3 regions of the Micromonospora sp. GCM10011541 genome follow, and region 1 is predicted to be linked to each of the others. Evidence: riboswitches for the same ligand, from Rfam matches in the RefSeq annotation. Region 1 holds a riboswitch; each other region holds the start of a gene.
The links. A riboswitch is a leader RNA that binds a small molecule or an ion and turns the genes downstream of it on or off. The one in region 1 is predicted to bind cyclic di-AMP.

Region 1 (5,426 bases):
ACCCCTCCGCACGTCGCGCCCGCCCATCGGCCGGCGCCGCGCCGCCACCACCGCTCACCCGTTCGGTCAGATCCGACTTCAGGAGACTTCGTGACACAGCAAGCTGTCGCGGCACCGCAGCCTGTCCCGACATCGGACAAGCTCGACGCCGCGGTTCTCAAGGTGGCCGGCGTAGTCGTGCTCGGTGCGATCATGTCGATCCTCGACGTGACGGTGGTCAGCGTCGCGCTGCCGACGTTCCAGAGCGAGTTCGACGCGTCCTACGCCCGCGTCGCATGGACCATGACCGGCTACACGCTCGCGCTGGCCACGGTCATCCCGCTCAGCGGGTGGGCCGCCGACCGGTTCGGCACCAAACGCCTCTACATGGTCGCCCTGGCGCTGTTCACGATCGGGTCCGTGCTGTGCGCCACCGCCGACACCATCGGGGAGTTGATCGGCTACCGCGTGCTGCAGGGCCTCGGCGGCGGCATGCTCATGCCGATCGGCATGACGATCATGACCCGTGCGGCCGGGCCGCACCGGATCGGCCGGTTGATGGCCGTCCTCGGCATCCCGATGCTGCTCGGCCCGATCGGCGGCCCGATCCTCGGCGGCTGGCTGATCGACGTGGCGAGCTGGCACTGGATCTTCCTGATCAACCTGCCGATCGGCGCCATTGCGCTGATCTACGCGCAGCTGGCCCTGCCGAAGGACAGCCCCCAGCCGTCGGAGTCGTTCGACTTCCTCGGCATGCTGATGCTTTCGCCGGGGCTCGCCCTGTTCCTCTACGGCGTCTCCTCACTGCCCGAGGCCGGCACGTTCGCCGACCCCGAGGTGTGGGCGCCCATGCTGATCGGCGCCGCGCTGGTGGTGGCGTTCGTCCTCTACTCCTTCAAGCCGCGGCACCCGCTGCTCGACCTGCGGCTGTTCCGCAACCGCAGCCTGACCATCGCTGCGGTGACCATGTTCGTCTTCATCATCGCGTTCATGGGCGCCGGCTTGCTGTTCCCGAGCTACTTCCTGCAGGTGCGCGGCGAGTCGACGCTGGCCGCCGGCCTGCTGATGGCACCACAGGGCATCGGCGCGATGATCACCATGCCGATCGCCGGGACGCTGGCCGACCGGGTGCCCATCGGCCGTACGGTGCCGTTCGCGCTGGCGCTCATCGTCCTCGGGTTCTTCGCCTTCACCCAGGTCGACCCGAACACCTCGTACGTGCTGCTCTGCGGCTCGCTGTTCGTGATGGGTCTGGGCATGGGCGGCACGATGATGCCGATCATGACGTCCGCGCTGAAGACCCTGCACGCGCAGGAGGTCGCCCGCGGCTCCACGCTGGTGAACATCCTCCAGCAGATCGGCGGCTCCGTCGGCGCCGCGGTGATGTCGGTGATCCTCACCAACGAGCTGAACGGCTCCCAGCCGATCCCCGGTGTGACCGATCCGAGCGGCAAGCCGATCACCGAGGCCGGGCTGGCCATCGCCGCCCAGCAGCGGCCGGAACTGACCCAGCAGTTCCCGGTCGACCCGTCGCTCATCGAGCGCGGGCTCAACTTCGCCGCCAGCTCCTTCGGCACGACGTTCTGGGTGGCGTTCGCGCTGGTGCTGTTGACGTTCATCCCGGCCGCGTTCCTGCCCCGCCGGCGTGAGCGGTCGCACCTGCTCGACGACCAGCCGGGGGAGCAGGGGAAGACGCCCGTCGTCATCCACTGAGCCGACCTTCGGGGCCGTCGGGTACGTCCCGGCGGTCCCGCTTCGGGCGGAGGAGGGCACCGCACGTGTGCGCCGAGACCCACGTCGGCGCACACCGTTCATCGGCCTGCGCGGAGCTGGCGCTGCGGGTGCTGCGGCGCAGCGCGGTCGCGGTCTCCGAGCAGGCGCCCGACGGCGTGCCGGTCACGGCGGACCGGATCGCCATCTGCGCTGCCCACCGGGACCAGGTGGCGGCGATCCGATCGCAACTCGGCGCGGCCGGCGCGGGCATCACCGTCGACACCGCCAACCGGCTCCAGGGCCGGGAGTACGACGTGACGATCGTGCTGCACCCGCTGTCGGGGCGGCGGGACGCGACCGCCTTCCACCTGGAGTCGGGGCGGCTCTGCGTGCTCGCCTCGCGGCACCGGCACGCCTGCATCGTTGTGGCGCGGGCGGGGATCGGCGAGCTGCTGGACGCGCACCCGTCGACCGAGCGGGTGCACCTGGACGTGCCGGTCAAGTTCCCGGACGGCTGGGCGGCCAACCAGACGATGCTCAGCCACCTCGCCGCGCACACCGTCACCTGACCACCGCAGAAGCGTCAGCGGTGTCCGGTGGCCGGGACCGGACGGTCAGCCGGGGCGGCGAGCACCGCTGTACGGCATAGCCGCCAGCTGGGCCATTCGGACCACGTCGCCGGTATGCGGGGCGTGGACGATCAGTCCATTGCCGACGTAGATACCCATGTGATGGTGATCGGAGTAGAAGAAGACGAGGTCACCCGTGCGAAGGTTTGTTCTGCTCACCGCCGTACCTTCGGTCCATTGCGCACCTGTGTAATGGGTCAGCTGCACCCCTGCGGACGCCCACGCGTACTGGGTCAGGCCGGAGCAGTCGAACGAGTCCGGACCGTCGGCCGCCCACACGTACGGCTCGCCGATCTGATTGCACGCGGTTTTCGCCGCGACGCCGCCGCTTCCCGTGATGGGGACGGCGGGACACTTCCCACCGATGAACAGCGAACTGGTCGACGTGATGGGTGAGGTGCTGCTCGCGGTGGCGGCGGACTGCGCGGCGGCTGCGGCTCTGGCCGCCGCGGCGTCCGCGGCCGCCTTGGCCGCTGCGGCCTTCTCCGTGGCGGCGATCTGTCTGTGTAGCGCATCCAGCCGCTTGATCTCGGCGTCGATGGCCTTCTTGCGAGCCGCCAACTGGGCCTGCTGGCGCTGCTGTATCGCGATCAGCGCGTCGACCTTCTCCTTGTCGGCGTCGTAGCTCGCCTGCTGGGCCGACAGTCGGGTGATCTGTCGCTGCTCCGAATCTGCCATTCGATTCACGAGCGCGAGCTGGTCTCCCAACGCGGTCGGCGACGAGCCGCGGGACAGCAGGGCGTTGAATGTGGAAAGACTTTTCCTGCTTGTAGTACCCCGCCACAATCCCCTGGACCCGCGTCCTGCTGACCTCCACCGACTTGCCGAGTGGCTCGATCCTCCGGCTCAGTTCGGCCGATCTCCGCTGGTTCGCGGCCAGTTCTGACCGGACCTTGTTGTACTGCTCGATGACGGGTTCGAGCTTTTGCCACGCCGCTTCGATCTGCTGCTGCACATCGGTGGCCGACGGTGCGGCGTGGGCGGGGGCCGCTGGCCCGACGGCCACCATGGCCGCCGCCGCGACGGCGAGGATTCTGGTGAACAGACGCGATCCGGCGGGCCGGGTGCGCACGGGTGGCAACGGGTTCGGCTCCTTCCACTCGAGGCCGACGCACCCCAACGGTGCACCGACCTCGACCGCCTACCGGGTTAGCTGACGGGTTCGGGCGTGGAAGGCGCCCTACCGCTGATGCGGATTCACCCCGAAACCTGCGGTGGTTCCCCGGCTCGCCTGGCGACGCCAGTGACGTCCAGCGACTCGGCGGTGGCCGTCCCGGGGCACTCCAGGTGGAGACCGACATCCGGAACGGACGCTGACCAACATTAGTGAGGACGGCCCAAAGAAATCAACGAGCCGGCGACGCCAATTCACTGTGCTGTCAAGCGGGCACATTGGGTGCCGGAATTATGCGTACGTAAGGCTCCGCTAATCGAATTCTTAATCTTCCCTAATCTTGGCCTTCAAGCTGCGCGCTATTTTTCTTCGGCAACCCTCAGGTGACGCTTGACCGTTTCCCGACGTCATGGCGGCTCCATGGTCCCGTAAGCGAGCCACCCGCCGCCGGGGCCGGCCGAGGCTACTTCCCGTGGGGGTCGGACGCGTTGAGGGTCGCGACGACCTGGTCGTAGTCGCCGCGCGCCTCGCCGTAGCGGAGGAACTTCACCCGCTCGACCTGGATCTCCTTCGCGTCGGGCTGCGACTCGAGCAGCGCGACGACCTCCGCCACGAACTCGTCCAGCGGCACCCCGTACTCGCTCGTCTCCTGCCCGGGCAGCAGCGCGGTGCGGACGGCCGGCGGTTCGAGCTCCACGATCTTCACGGTCGTGTCCGCGAGCTGCAGCCGGATCGACTCGCTGAGCATGTGGATCGCGGCCTTCGACGCGTTGTAGCTCGGGGTGACCTTGAGCGGCGCGAACGCGAGGCCCGAGGAGACGGTGACGATGGTGGCGTCCGGCTGCGCCTGCAGGTGCTCGATGAACGCGGCGATCAGGCGGACCGGGCCGAGCACGTTGGTCGTCAGCACCGCCTCGGCCGAGGCGAGGAACGATTCGGGCTTGTGCCAGTCCTCGATGCGCATGATGCCGGCCATCGTGACCAGGACGTTGAGGTCCGGGTGCTTCGCCAGCACCTCCTTCGCGGCGGCCTCGATGCTCGCGGCGCTCGTCGTGTCGATCGCCACGGTGTCGATGTCGGGGTGCTCCGCGGCGATCTGCTCGAGCAGGTCGGTGCGCCGACCGCCGACGATGACCGTGTTGCCCTTGGCCCGCAGCTCGAGCGCCAGGGCGAGGCCGATCCCGCTCGTGGAGCCGGGGATGAAGATGGTGTTTCCGGAGATGTTCATGCACCGAGCTTCGGCCGTCGTCCCTGGTTTGGGGCAGAGACCGGTCATCGGGGGATCCGCAATCCCTGGTTCGCGCCCGCCGCAGCCGGATACTGGGATCATGGATCGTGCAGCACTGGCCGATTTCCTGCGCCGCCGCCGCGAGGCGCTGCAGCCCGGGGACGTCGGGCTGGCTGCGGGCGCGCGCCGGCGCGCACCAGGCCTGCGCCGTGAGGAGATCGCCGCCCTCGCCGCGATGTCGACCGACTACTACACCCGGCTCGAACAGCAGCGCGGCCCGCAGCCGAGCGCGCAGATGCTCGCGTCACTCGCCCGGGCGCTTCGGCTGACGAAGGACGAACGCGACTACCTGTTTCGGGTGGCGGGGCACAACGCCCCGGCAGTCGTGTCCGCGGCGACGCACGTCGCCCCGGCGCTGCTGCGCGTGCTGGACCGGCTCGACGACACCCCGGCGCTCATCCTGTCCAACCTCGGCGAGACGCTCGTGCAGAACCGGATGGCCGCAGCCCTGCTCGGCGACAAGTCGGGCTACACGGGCCTCGCCCGCAGCGAGATCTACCGGTGGTTCACGGCTCCCGCGGAGCGGCTGCGCTACCCCGAGGAGGACCGCGACCGGCAGAGCCGCGCCCAGGTCGCCAACCTGCGTGCCGCGTACGGATCGATGGGCCCGCAGTCGCGGGCCGGTGAGCTGGTGCGGGCGCTGCAGAAGGCGAGCCCGGAGTTCGCCGAGCTGTGGGAACGGCACGAGGTCGCCAAGCGCTTC
Region 2 (5,426 bases), on a different contig from region 1:
GGCGAGGCGGGGCCGTCCCGGCCGTGGTGGCCGCACTCGTCCCGCGGTCAAGTCCCAGTCAACGTATGAAATCCGTATCACGTAAATCTTGACGTGCCTTCGGCTGCGTGTGACGGTTGGGGCCGAGGCCGCCTGCGCCGCCGGCCCGGCTGACCAGGTCGTTTCGCGCGAGGACGAGGTGAGGGAATTGACCCCGACCACTCCGGAGCAGGCACTCGCCGAGTTGCACGCCGGGAACCGGCGGTTCGTCACCGGCGTTCCGCGCCACCCCAATCAGGATGCCGGCCACCGGGCAGCGGTCGCCGACGGCCAGCACCCCTTCGCGGTGATCGTCGGCTGCTCCGACTCCCGCCTCGCCGCCGAGATCATCTTCGACCGCGGCCTGGGCGACCTCTTCGTGGTCCGGACCGCCGGCCACACGACGGGTCCCGAGGTGCTCGGCAGCGTCGAGTACGCCCTGACGGTGCTCGGCACCCCGCTGGTGCTGGTGCTCGGGCACGACTCCTGCGGCGCGGTGCAGGCCGCCAAGGAGGCGGTCACCACCGGCAGGACCCCCGCCGGGCACCTCGGCGCGGTGGTCGATGCCGTGGTGCCCAGCCTGCGCCGGGCGGCGGCGGAGGGCGTCGAGGACATCGACGGCATCGTCGACATCCACATCGCGCAGACCGTCGAGGCGCTGCTGGCCAGCTCCCCCGTCCTGGCCGGTGCGGTGGCCGCCGGGCGGTGCGCGGTGGTCGGCATGTCGTACCAGCTCGGCGCGGGCGAGGTGCGGACTGTGGCCACCGTGCCGGCGGGTGCGCCGACCAGGCCGCCCGCCCAGGTCGAGCACCCCACGCCCACCGCCGTCGGCTGACGCCGCGCCACCGGCACACGACGACCGAGGGGCCGTCCCGCGCGGTTCGGCGGGACGGCCCCTCGGCCGTGGTACGTCGTCGGTCAGAGCAGCGACATGTGCACGTGGTCGGTGTGGTTGGACGGCCCGCTGTAGGACTTCCAACCGGTCGCCGGGAACCAGATCTGCCGGTTCCAGATCACGTAGTAGATGCCGAGCCGGTCCGCGTTGCGGATCAGGAAGGCGGCGACGTTGTTGCCGTACATCCGGGTGTCGTTGTTGTGCCAGGGGGCGAACCCGCTGTTCTGCAGCGACCAGTCGCAGGCCCGGCCCTTCGGGTGCTCCCACGGCCCGCCGGACCGGTAGCAGCCGGCGAAGCGGTTGAAGCCGGCCCGCCTCACCTCCTTGTACGCGTGCAGCGTGCGCGGCGTGATGCAGCCGGAGGTGGTGGGGTCGTTCTCGCTGCACGACTCCGGCTTCCAGTCCCCGTCGGCGGTGCGGCCGGGGCCGATCCGGGCGACCGGCGAGGTGGCCGAGACCAGGCCGCCGGTGAAGCCCTTCCCGCCGACCAGGGCGAGCGCCTTCTCCGTCTCGACTTTCTCCCGGGCCATCGCGTTCGTCAGCGTCTGCTGGGCGCGCACCTCGGCGTCGAGCGCCAGCTTGGCCTGTTCGGCGCGGTTCTTCGCCGCGTTGACCTCGGCCAGCTTCTGCGCGTTGACCATGTTCAGCTCGTCCAGGGCGGCGGCCCGCCGGACGAACGAGTCCGGGGCGTTGCTCTCCAGCAGCATGGCCACCGCGCCGATCCGGCCGGTCCGGTACGACTGTGCCGCGATCTGGGACACCTGCGGGCGCAGGGCGTCCAGCTGGTGCTGCGCCGCGCGTACCTCCAAGGCAAGCTGGAGCTGGCGCTGCCTCGACTTCGCCAGCTTGGTCTTCGCCTGCACGTAGTTGCGGTTGGCGGCCTCGATGGCGTCGGTGATGAGCTTCGGCTCGGCGTCCTCCTCGTGCCCCGAGGGGGTGGGGGGCGTCGTCGGCGCCGCGATCGCCGGCGCGGGGCCGGCGACGATGGTGAACGCGGTGAGCACGGCCACCACGGGGGTCAGCCAGCGGCGCAGGGGTGCCGTCACAGTGTTCCCTTCCGTCGACCGCCGACCGGGTTAGCTGACGGGTTCGGGGCGGAAGTGGCCCCTACCGCTGGCGCGGATTCACCCCATGTACCTGGTTCCCCGGTTCGCCGTACGGCGATTGGGCGGCGGTACCGCAGGCGCCGCTGCGCGCCTTCGGCGGTGACCGGCAGCGAGGTTACCCGAGAGTCCTCCCGAGGATCTACGTCCGGAAGCCGACTAAAAGCGGTAATTCGACGGCCGACCCCGTGACCAGCATCGCTTTTGGCGCGGGCGGTCACGCTGCGGAGTTTCACCATGCGGTGTCCGTGCTCCTCTCCGGTCCGGTCCGACCGCCGTGGGCGTCCGCGGCCGCACCGCTGCGTGGTGCGCTGAGCGCCGCCAGCGCGGCGTCCGGCTCCGCGGGGGGACGGGACGCCGGCGCGGCGGGCTGCCCCGCGCCGCCCCGACCGGCGGTGGTCACCACGGCCGCCAGGCCGGTGGTGAGGGGTACGGCGGCGATCAGGCCGATCGTGGCCACCGCGCTGCGAACGATCTCCTGCGCCATGAACTCGCTGGTGAGGATCTCGCTCACCGGCCGCGAGTCAGCGACGAGCAGGAGCAGGAGCGGCAGCGAGGCGCCCGCGTACGCCAGCACGATGGTGTTGACCGTGGAGGCGATGTGGGCGCGGCCGACGCGGGTGGCCGCCCGGTAGAGCTGCAACCGGGACAGCCCCGGATTGGCGTGCGCCAGCTCGGTGACGGTGGCCGCCTGGGTGACCGTCACGTCGTCCAGCACGCCCAGCGAGCCGATGACGATGCCGGCCAGCAGCAGCCCGTGCAGGTCGACGTCCCGCTGGAACATCGACAGCGTGGTGGCGTCCTCGCTGCCGAATCCGGTCAGGTGGGTGGCGGCGGTGGCGAGCGTGCCGAGGACACCGGTCAGCACCAGGCTGCCGAGGGTGCCGAGAACCGCCACCGAGGTCTGCGCGGTGATCCCGTGGGTCAGGTACAGCACCACGAACATGATCAGCGCCGAGCCGACGATCGCCACCAGCAGCGGTGGCTGGCCGGCGCCGATTCCCGGCAGCACGAAGCCGAGCAGGATGGCGAAGCTCGCGACCAGGCCGCCGAGCGCGGCCAGCCCCCGCCAGCGGCCGAACGCGACGATGGCGACGGCGAACAGTGCCGCCAGCCACACCAGCGGCTTGCCCCGCTGGTGCTCGGCGATGTTGTAGCTCTTCGTCGCGGGGTCGGCCGGGTCCACCAGTTCCACCAGGACGATCCGGTCGCCGACCTCGACGGTGGGCGCGCCGGGGCCGACGGGGATCGGGGTCTCCACCTGGCGGCCGGCGTCCGGGCCCTGCTCGACCGCCACGCGGACGGTGCCGCAGGGCCCGGCGGAGCCACCCGGGGTGCCCTCCGGCACCTCCGCCGCCGGCGGGCACGGCTCGGTGACCACCCGGGTCACCGTGCCGTGGTAGCGCGGCACGTCGGCCGCACGCTCCGGGGCCGGGGTGTCCCGGGGCCAGAGCACCAGGGCGGCGAGCACGCTGAGGACGAACAGCGGGACCACCGTGGCGACGAGGATCCGTCGTACGCCCGGCGGGGCGGCCGGAGCTGGACCGGTGTGGTCGGCGCCCATGGTGAGTCTCCCAACGGTTCTCAGGCGAGGTACGTGTCACCGGGCCGGTCGGTTCACCGGGCCGGGACAGGCGTCCGCCGGTGCGGCGGTCGCCGGGGCCGTCGCAGGGAATGCTAGTCAGGCCGACCGGCGGTCCCGCCGGGCGGCGCTCCGCGGCGCGGAGCGGGCCGTTCCTCCCGACCGGTACGACCCGGCAGGTTAGCGTGGTCTCCGTGCGTACGGAGGCGGCGGTGACGCCCGGACGGTGGGTCCGGCTCCTGCTGCTGCTCAGCACGCTGGTCGGGCTCGCCGCCATGCACACCCTCGGCCACGGCGCGCACGCCTCCGGTGGGCACCGGGCGGGTCACGAGACGCAGCGCGCCGGGCACCACCTCGATCTTCCGGCGGTCCTCGCCGAGGCGGTCGCGACCGTCGCCGCGGCGGTGGCCGACTGCCCGGGTGACGGCTGCCACGCCCGCGCGCTCCCGCCGACCGGTCCCAAGGACGACCGGTCGGGGTGGAGCGTCTGCCTGGCCGTCCTCGGCGCGTTCGCCGTGGCGCTGCTGGTCGCCGTGCTGCTGCGGGCCGGTTCGCGGCCCGTCGGACGGGCCGCCCGCGGATCGCCGCGACCCGCCTGCGGACCGCGGGCCCCGCCGCCCCAGCCCTTCGCACTGCGTCTGGTGACGGCGTCGGTGCTGCGCAGATAGGACGCCCGACGCGGGTGACCGTCCGGTGACCCGCGTCCCGTGTCCGCTGCGTACGTTCCGACACCGAAAGGTCTTTCCTGTGTTCACTCGTACCATCGCGCGTCGTGCCGCCCTGGTCGGCGCGACCGCTCTCGCCACGCTCGCCCTGGCGGCCTGCGGCGATGCCGACCACTCGACGTCCGGCTCCGGCCACAACATGCCGGGCATGGGCGGCGCCGGCACGCCCACCGTGGGCGCCTCGGCATCGTTCGCCGAGGCCGACGTGATGTTCGCCCGGATGATGATCCCGCATCACCAGCAGGCCGTGGAGATGGCCGAGCTGGCCGACAGTCGGGCCGCCGACCCGGAGGTGAAGAAGCTGGCGGGGCAGATCAAGGCTGCCCAGGCGCCGGAGATCGCCGCCATGAACGGCTGGCTCACTGCCTGGGGCGCGCCGGCGCCGTCGGCGAGCGCGGGTCACGGCACGCCGGGGATGACTCACGGCATGCCCGGCATGATGTCCGACGCCGACCTGGCGAAGCTCGAGGCGGCGTCCGGGGTCGACTTCGACCGGCAGTTCCTGACCATGATGATCGCCCACCACGAGGGCGCCATCACCATGGCGCAGGAGGAGATCGCGAGCGGCGCCAAGCCGGACGCCCGGGCGCTCGCTGAGCGGATCGTCACCGCCCAGCGGGGCGAGATCGACCTCATGAACAAGATCCTCGACCGGCTCTGAGTCCCACCTGCCGGGTGTCCGGTCCGCCCCTGCGGGCCGGGCGCCCGGCGGGGCCGGCCGGAGCGCGCTCGTCAGGGGTGGGCCGGGCGGTTCACGTCAGGCCGGCGCGACGACGGCGGTACTCCTCCTCGTCGATCTCGCCGCGGGCGTACCGCTCGTCGAGGATGCGCCGGGCCGGGGAGGGCGCGGTCCCGCCGAGTTGACCGCCGGTCAGCCGCGCTTCATCAGCCGGCCGACGGCGGCCATCATCTCGCCGGCCATCTCGTCGGCCCGTCCCTCGGCGGCGCCCTCGTGCATGCAGTGTCGGGCGTGTCCGTCGAGCAGGCCGAGCGCCACCTTGTCGAGGGCGGCCTGGATGGCGGAGATCTGGGTGAGCACGTCGATGCAGTACCGGTCGTCGTCGACCATCTTCTCGATGCCGCGGACCTGGCCCTCGATGCGG
Region 3 (5,426 bases), on a different contig from region 1:
GTTCTCCGGCTCGGACGACGTCTGGGGCAACGGCACGGCCACCAACAAGGAGACCGGCTGCGTCGACGCGCTGTTCGGCGCCCAGACGGAGCACAAGATGCTCGCCCAGTGGCTCGGCCGCAACGGCGCGGACGGCAGCGGTGGCGCCTGGCCGATCCGGGTGGGCCTGATCGACCAGAACGCCTACTACGACGGCACCCAGGTCCAGATCGGCAAGAACACCTCCGGTCAGTGGATCGGTTCGATCGACGTGATCGCCCACGAGATCGGCCACGGCATCGACGACCACACCCCGGGTGGCATCTCCGGCAACGGCACCCAGGAGTTCGTCGCCGACACCTTCGGCGCGGCGACCGAGTGGTTCGCCAACGAGCCCGCCAGCTACGACGCTCCGGACTTCCTGGTCGGCGAGAAGATCAACCTGGTCGGCAGCGGCCCGATCCGCAACATGTACAACCCGTCGGCGCTGGGTGACCCCAACTGCTACTCCAGCAGCATCCCCAGCACCGAGGTGCACGCGGCGGCCGGACCCGGCAACCACTGGTTCTACCTGCTGGCCAACGGCAGCAGCCCGACCAACGGTCAGCCGGCCAGCTCGACCTGCAACGGCAGCAGCGTGACCGGCCTGGGCATCCAGCAGGCCATGAAGATCATGTACAACGCGATGCTGCTGAAGACGACGTCCTCGTCGTACCTGAAGTACCGCACCTGGACGCTGCAGGCGGCGAAGAACCTCTACCCGACCGGCTGCACCGAGTTCAACACGGTCAAGGCCGCGTGGGACGCGGTCAGCGTGCCCGCGCAGGCCGGTGACCCGACCTGCAGCGGCAGCACCACCCCGCCGCCCACTGGCGGCTGCTCCGGTCAGAAGCTGGCCAACCCCGGCTTCGAGTCCGGTGCGGTGGGCTGGAGCGCCACCTCGGGGGTCATCACCAACTCGACCGGGCAGGCCGCGCGCAGCGGTTCGTACAAGGCGTGGCTCGACGGGTACGGCTCGACCCACACCGACACCCTGTCGCAGTCGGTGAGCATCCCGGCCGGATGCCGGGCCACGCTCTCCTTCTACCTGCACATCGACACGGCCGAGTCGGGCAGCACCGTCTACGACAGGCTGACCGTCAAGGCCGGCAGCACCACCCTGGCGACGTACTCCAACGTGAACGCCGCCGCCGGCTACGTCCTGAAGTCCTTCGACGTCTCGTCGCTGGCCGGCACCACCGCGACCATCTCGTTCAGCGGTGTGGAGGACAGCTCGCTGCAGACGTCCTTCGTGATCGACGACACCGCGCTCAACCTGAGCTGATCATCAAGGGAAGCGGTCGGTCGTCGTCCTCCCGGCGACCGACCGCTTCGCCGAGCTGTCGCCGCCCCTCGAAGAGGTCGAGCAGCCTCTTCCTGCCGGTCGGCGACTCGAACGCGTACCCGTGGTCGAACTTGACCATCGGGAGGCGACGACGCCGCGCGGCCAGCGCGTCCAGCGCCCGGGTGGCTTCCTTCTCGGCCTTGAGCAGCTCGTCGCGCTCCCGCTGGCACTCCTCGGCCGTCACGATCCGCGGTTTCTCCATGCCGGGATCCTGAACCGGGCACCGACATTCTGCCGGCCCGGGCGCGCCTCGGTCGGCCGGCGCGGGTCAGTCCGGCCGGCCGCCGCCCAGCCGGGCCGCGGCGTGTTCCATCGCCTGGCTGAACATCTCCATCTGCCGCCTGGACTGCTCTCGCAGGCCGCCGAGCCGCGCGGCCAGGGCGTCCGCGTCGGCCCGTGCCGAGGCGCTGACCTGGGCTTCGAGGTCGGCGAGGGCGGCGTTGACGGCCACCACGATGTGCCCGCAGACGGCCTCGACGCCCGCCGCCGACAGCCGCGGGTCGACGGTGACGGACTCCAGCCGTCCACCCTGGACGACCACGGCTCGCACCAGCCCGTCGGCCGCCGTGCCGTCGGCGCGCAGCAGTTCCTCCGCATCGCCGTCGGGGTGCTCGACGGGCCGGGAGCGCATCGCCGACAACGCCTGCTGGGTCCGGGTCAGCAGTTCATCCAGGCTCGCGGCCGCGGAGAACGGTTCGTTGGTCATACCCGCGCTTTCTTCACGTCCTTTCCGAGCACCGTGACGATAGCAATCCGCCACCCGGCCCGCCCGCCACCTCGGCGTCCCCTCCACCATTCCGGACGGCGAACGCCCGGCCGGTGCTCCGGCCGGGCGTTCGTCCGCTGCGCCGGCTCCGGCCCGTGGGCCGGAGCCGGTGGTACGTCAGCGCAGGCGCAGCCGCTGACCCGGGAAGATCAGGCCCGGATCGTCGCCGACCACGCGCTTGTTGCGCTCGTACAGCGCGTGCCAGCCGCCGGCCAGGTCCCGCGCGTCGGCGATCATCGACAGCGTGTCGCCCGGCTTGACCACGTAGGTGCCCGAGCCGCCCGAGGCCGGCGCGGTACGCCGGTGGCTGCGGGTGGCCGGCCGCTCGCTCCGCGAGGAGCGCTTCTTCGCCTTGGACTTGCTGCCGGAGTCCGAACGGGACGCCGACCCGGAGTCCCTGGTGGAGTAGCGCTTGGTCGAGCCGCCCTTTTTGCCGCAGACCGGCCAGGCACCGATGCCCTGCCCGTCGAGGACCTTCTCGGCGATCGCGATCTGCTCGCCGCGGCTGGCCAGATCGGCCCGGCTGGCGTACTTCTGGCCGCCGTAGCCGTTCCAGGTGCCCTTGGAGAACTGCAGGCCACCGTAGTAGCCGTTGCCGGTGTTGATGTGCCAGTTGCCGCCGGACTCGCACTGGGCGATGGCGTCCCAGTTCACGCTGGCCGCGCTGGCCGGCGCGGCCGGGCCGAGGATCGCGGCGGCACCGGTGGCCGCGCCGACGACGAGCGCCCCGACGGCGACCCGACGGCGGCCGGTCCGGCGGTGACGTGCGCTGTGTTCAGTTGCCATGGATTTCCTCCACGCCGACGAGGTGAGCTGTCGGGTTCGGGCCGAGGAGCCCGGCCGCCGGTCGGCGGCTTCACCCCGAGGTGTCGAGCACCGAGGAACGTGTGGGTCCCCCGCTCCCGCCTGAGGTCCAGGTACCACGGGGCCGGCGGCGGAATTAGGCGTTACCGGTCCGTGGTGTCCGCGATCGCGAACGGATACGACGTTAGGAATGATTTCGGACGATCGCCCACTTCTTGTGAAGTTCTTCACCCGGCCGAGCGAAGGCGGGGATTTCCGAGTTGCGACGCTCCCGAACATGCAATAGGGAGGCCGCCGGGTCGACTGCCCGACGGCCTCCGCGGACCCGTTCAGTACGTCAGGCCGTAGCCTTGGGCGAAGAGCGGAACCTGCCCGTCACCGGCGTTTATGGGCTGCTGGCTGACCGAGTTCATCCAGGTCATCGGCAGTTTCCCGGTGGGCGCGGCGCCGAAGAGGACGTCGGCCACGCCGGCACCCTCGGTGCCCGGCAGCCAGGACGCCAGCAGCGCGTCCCATCTGGGCAGCTCGGTGGCGATGTCCATCGGCCGGCCGGACACCAGCACCACGATCACCGGCACGCCGGCGTTGCGCAGGGTGGCGATGGTGCGCAGGTCCTCCCGGTCCAGGCTCATGCTGCCGGTCCGGTCGCCCTGGCCCTCGGCGTACGGCGTCTCGCCGACGACGGCGATCGCGGCCCGGTAGCTGCCGTCGATACCGGTGCCGCGCTGGTTGTAGGTGACCGTCGTGGTCGGACCGACCGCGGCCCGGATGCCCTGCAGGATCGTGGTGCCCGGCGTGATGTTGCCGGAGGAACCCTGCCAGGAGATGGTCCAGCCACCACTCTGGTTGCCGATGTTGTCCGCGTTCCGGCCAGCCACGAAGATCTTGTTGTCGGCCCGGGCCAGCGGCAGCACGCTGCCGGTGTTCTTCAGCAGCACCTGCGACTCGCGGACGGCCTGCCGGGCGAGCGCGCGGTGGCTGACGCTGCCGACCGTGGGGGTCCAGCTCCGATCCGTGTACGGCCGCTCGAAGAGGCCCAGCTCGAACTTCTTGGTCAGGATCCGCCGGTTCGCGTCGTCGATCCGGCTCAGCGGCACGTGGCCGTTCTGCACCTCGGCACGCAGGGTGCTGATGAAGGTCTTCCAGGCGGCGGGCACCATCACCATGTCGATGCCGGCGTTGACCGCGGCGGTGACCTCGGCGGCGGTGAAGCCGGCGGCGCCGTCGATCTGGTCGATGCCGTTCCAGTCGGAGACGACGAAGCCGGTGAAGCCGAGCTCACCCTTGAGGACGGTGGTGATCAGGTACCGGTTGCCGTGCATCTTCACGCCGTTCCAGCTGCTGTAGGAGATCATCACCGACCCGACGCCGCGCTGCACCGCGGCCTGGAACGGTGGTAGGTGGACGGTCCGCAACTCGGCCTCGGTCAGCCGGGTGTCGCCCTGGTCGTCGCCGCCCGCGGTGCCCCCGTCGCCGAGGTAGTGCTTGGCGGTGGCCAGCACTGACGTGGGCCCGCCGAGTGACGGGCCCTGGAGCCCGGTGATCAGCGTGGTCATGTCGGAGGGGAGGTCCGGCGTCTCGCCGAACGATTCGTAGGTGCGGCCCCAGCGGTCGTCGCGGGCCACGCAGAGGCACGGCGCGAAGTCCCAGTCGACACCGGTGCCGGAGACCTCCTCGGCCACCGCCTGGCCGATCTGCTGGACCAGGGCCGGGTCGCGGGTCGCCCCGAGGCCGATGTTGTGCGGGAAGATGGTCGCGCCGACCACGTTGTTGTGCCCGTGCACCGCGTCCACCCCGTAGATCATCGGAATGGCGAGCGGAGTAGCGAGGGCGCCCCGCTGGAAGCCGTCGTACATGTCGGCCCAGCTGGTGGCGGTGTTGGGCGAGGGCGCGGAGCCGCCACCGGAAAGGATCGAGCCCAGCCGGTAGGTGGTCAGGTCGGCGGCGGTCACCGAGCCCCGCTCGGCCTGGGTCATCTGGCCGATCTTCTCGTCCAGGGTCATCCGGGCGAGCAGGTCGGCGACGCGGGTGGCGACGGGCAGGGTCGGGTCCTGGTACGGGTAGGTGGCGGCGTTGGCCGGGCGCGCGGGCACGGCCAGGGCGGTCACGGCGACGAGGAGCAGGGCGAGGCTGAACGGACGGCGGACACGGTGGTGGCGGGTCACAGGTCACTCCTCCCGGAGGAACGGTCATGCCGTTGTCCGGCACCATATGCCACCCGGACATCGACGGACACCGCTGAACGACCCGAGCTGTGAACAATCCTGCCGATTCCTCCGGTCCCGTGAGCACCGGCTGCCGGCCAGGGCTCGTGAGCACCGGCTGCCGGCCAGGGCTACGGTGGCGGGGTCCGCCGGCACGACGCAGCCGACGACCCACCGGCGGCGCGGATCGGGGCGAGGTGGCGGAGCGGACATGACCGACTACGGGCACGAGCTGATCTTCGGCGGCTTCCTCACGCCCGCCGCCGCCGACCCGGCGCGGGTGGTCGCC

Region 2: another riboswitch for cyclic di-AMP. It lies ahead of ACFOYX_RS35610 (hypothetical protein); the one in region 1 lies ahead of ACFOYX_RS01125 (C40 family peptidase).
Region 3: another riboswitch for cyclic di-AMP. It lies ahead of ACFOYX_RS14290 (transglycosylase family protein); the one in region 1 lies ahead of ACFOYX_RS01125 (C40 family peptidase).

The regions. Positions count from the first base shown of each region.
Region 1 covers NZ_JBHSBP010000002.1:184,839-190,264, reverse strand. Annotated here, with positions in the region: gene ACFOYX_RS01135 (DHA2 family efflux MFS transporter permease subunit) at 91-1,692, shown strand; partial or broken gene ACFOYX_RS01130 (AAA domain-containing protein) at 1,791-2,261, shown strand; gene ACFOYX_RS01125 (C40 family peptidase) at 2,307-2,999, opposite strand; cyclic di-AMP (ydaO/yuaA leader) riboswitch at 3,445-3,595, opposite strand; gene ACFOYX_RS01120 (SDR family NAD(P)-dependent oxidoreductase) at 3,899-4,663, opposite strand; gene ACFOYX_RS01115 (helix-turn-helix transcriptional regulator) at 4,764-5,426, shown strand, end outside.
Region 2 covers NZ_JBHSBP010000105.1:71,565-76,990, forward strand. Annotated here, with positions in the region: gene ACFOYX_RS35605 (carbonic anhydrase) at 188-853, shown strand; gene ACFOYX_RS35610 (hypothetical protein) at 937-1,959, opposite strand; cyclic di-AMP (ydaO/yuaA leader) riboswitch at 1,964-2,094, opposite strand; gene ACFOYX_RS35615 (YibE/F family protein) at 2,249-3,580, opposite strand; gene ACFOYX_RS35620 (DUF6153 family protein) at 3,793-4,266, shown strand; gene ACFOYX_RS35625 (DUF305 domain-containing protein) at 4,346-4,984, shown strand; gene ACFOYX_RS35630 (SHOCT domain-containing protein) at 5,076-5,285, opposite strand; gene ACFOYX_RS35635 (metal-sensitive transcriptional regulator) at 5,195-5,426, opposite strand, start outside.
Region 3 covers NZ_JBHSBP010000035.1:70,034-75,459, forward strand. Annotated here, with positions in the region: gene ACFOYX_RS14275 (M4 family metallopeptidase) at 1-1,303, shown strand, start outside; gene ACFOYX_RS14280 (DUF899 family protein) at 1,290-1,565, opposite strand; gene ACFOYX_RS14285 (YbaB/EbfC family nucleoid-associated protein) at 1,632-2,069, opposite strand; gene ACFOYX_RS14290 (transglycosylase family protein) at 2,247-2,915, opposite strand; cyclic di-AMP (ydaO/yuaA leader) riboswitch at 2,913-3,086, opposite strand; gene ACFOYX_RS14295 (glycoside hydrolase family 3 protein) at 3,263-5,098, opposite strand; gene ACFOYX_RS14300 (LLM class flavin-dependent oxidoreductase) at 5,349-5,426, shown strand, end outside.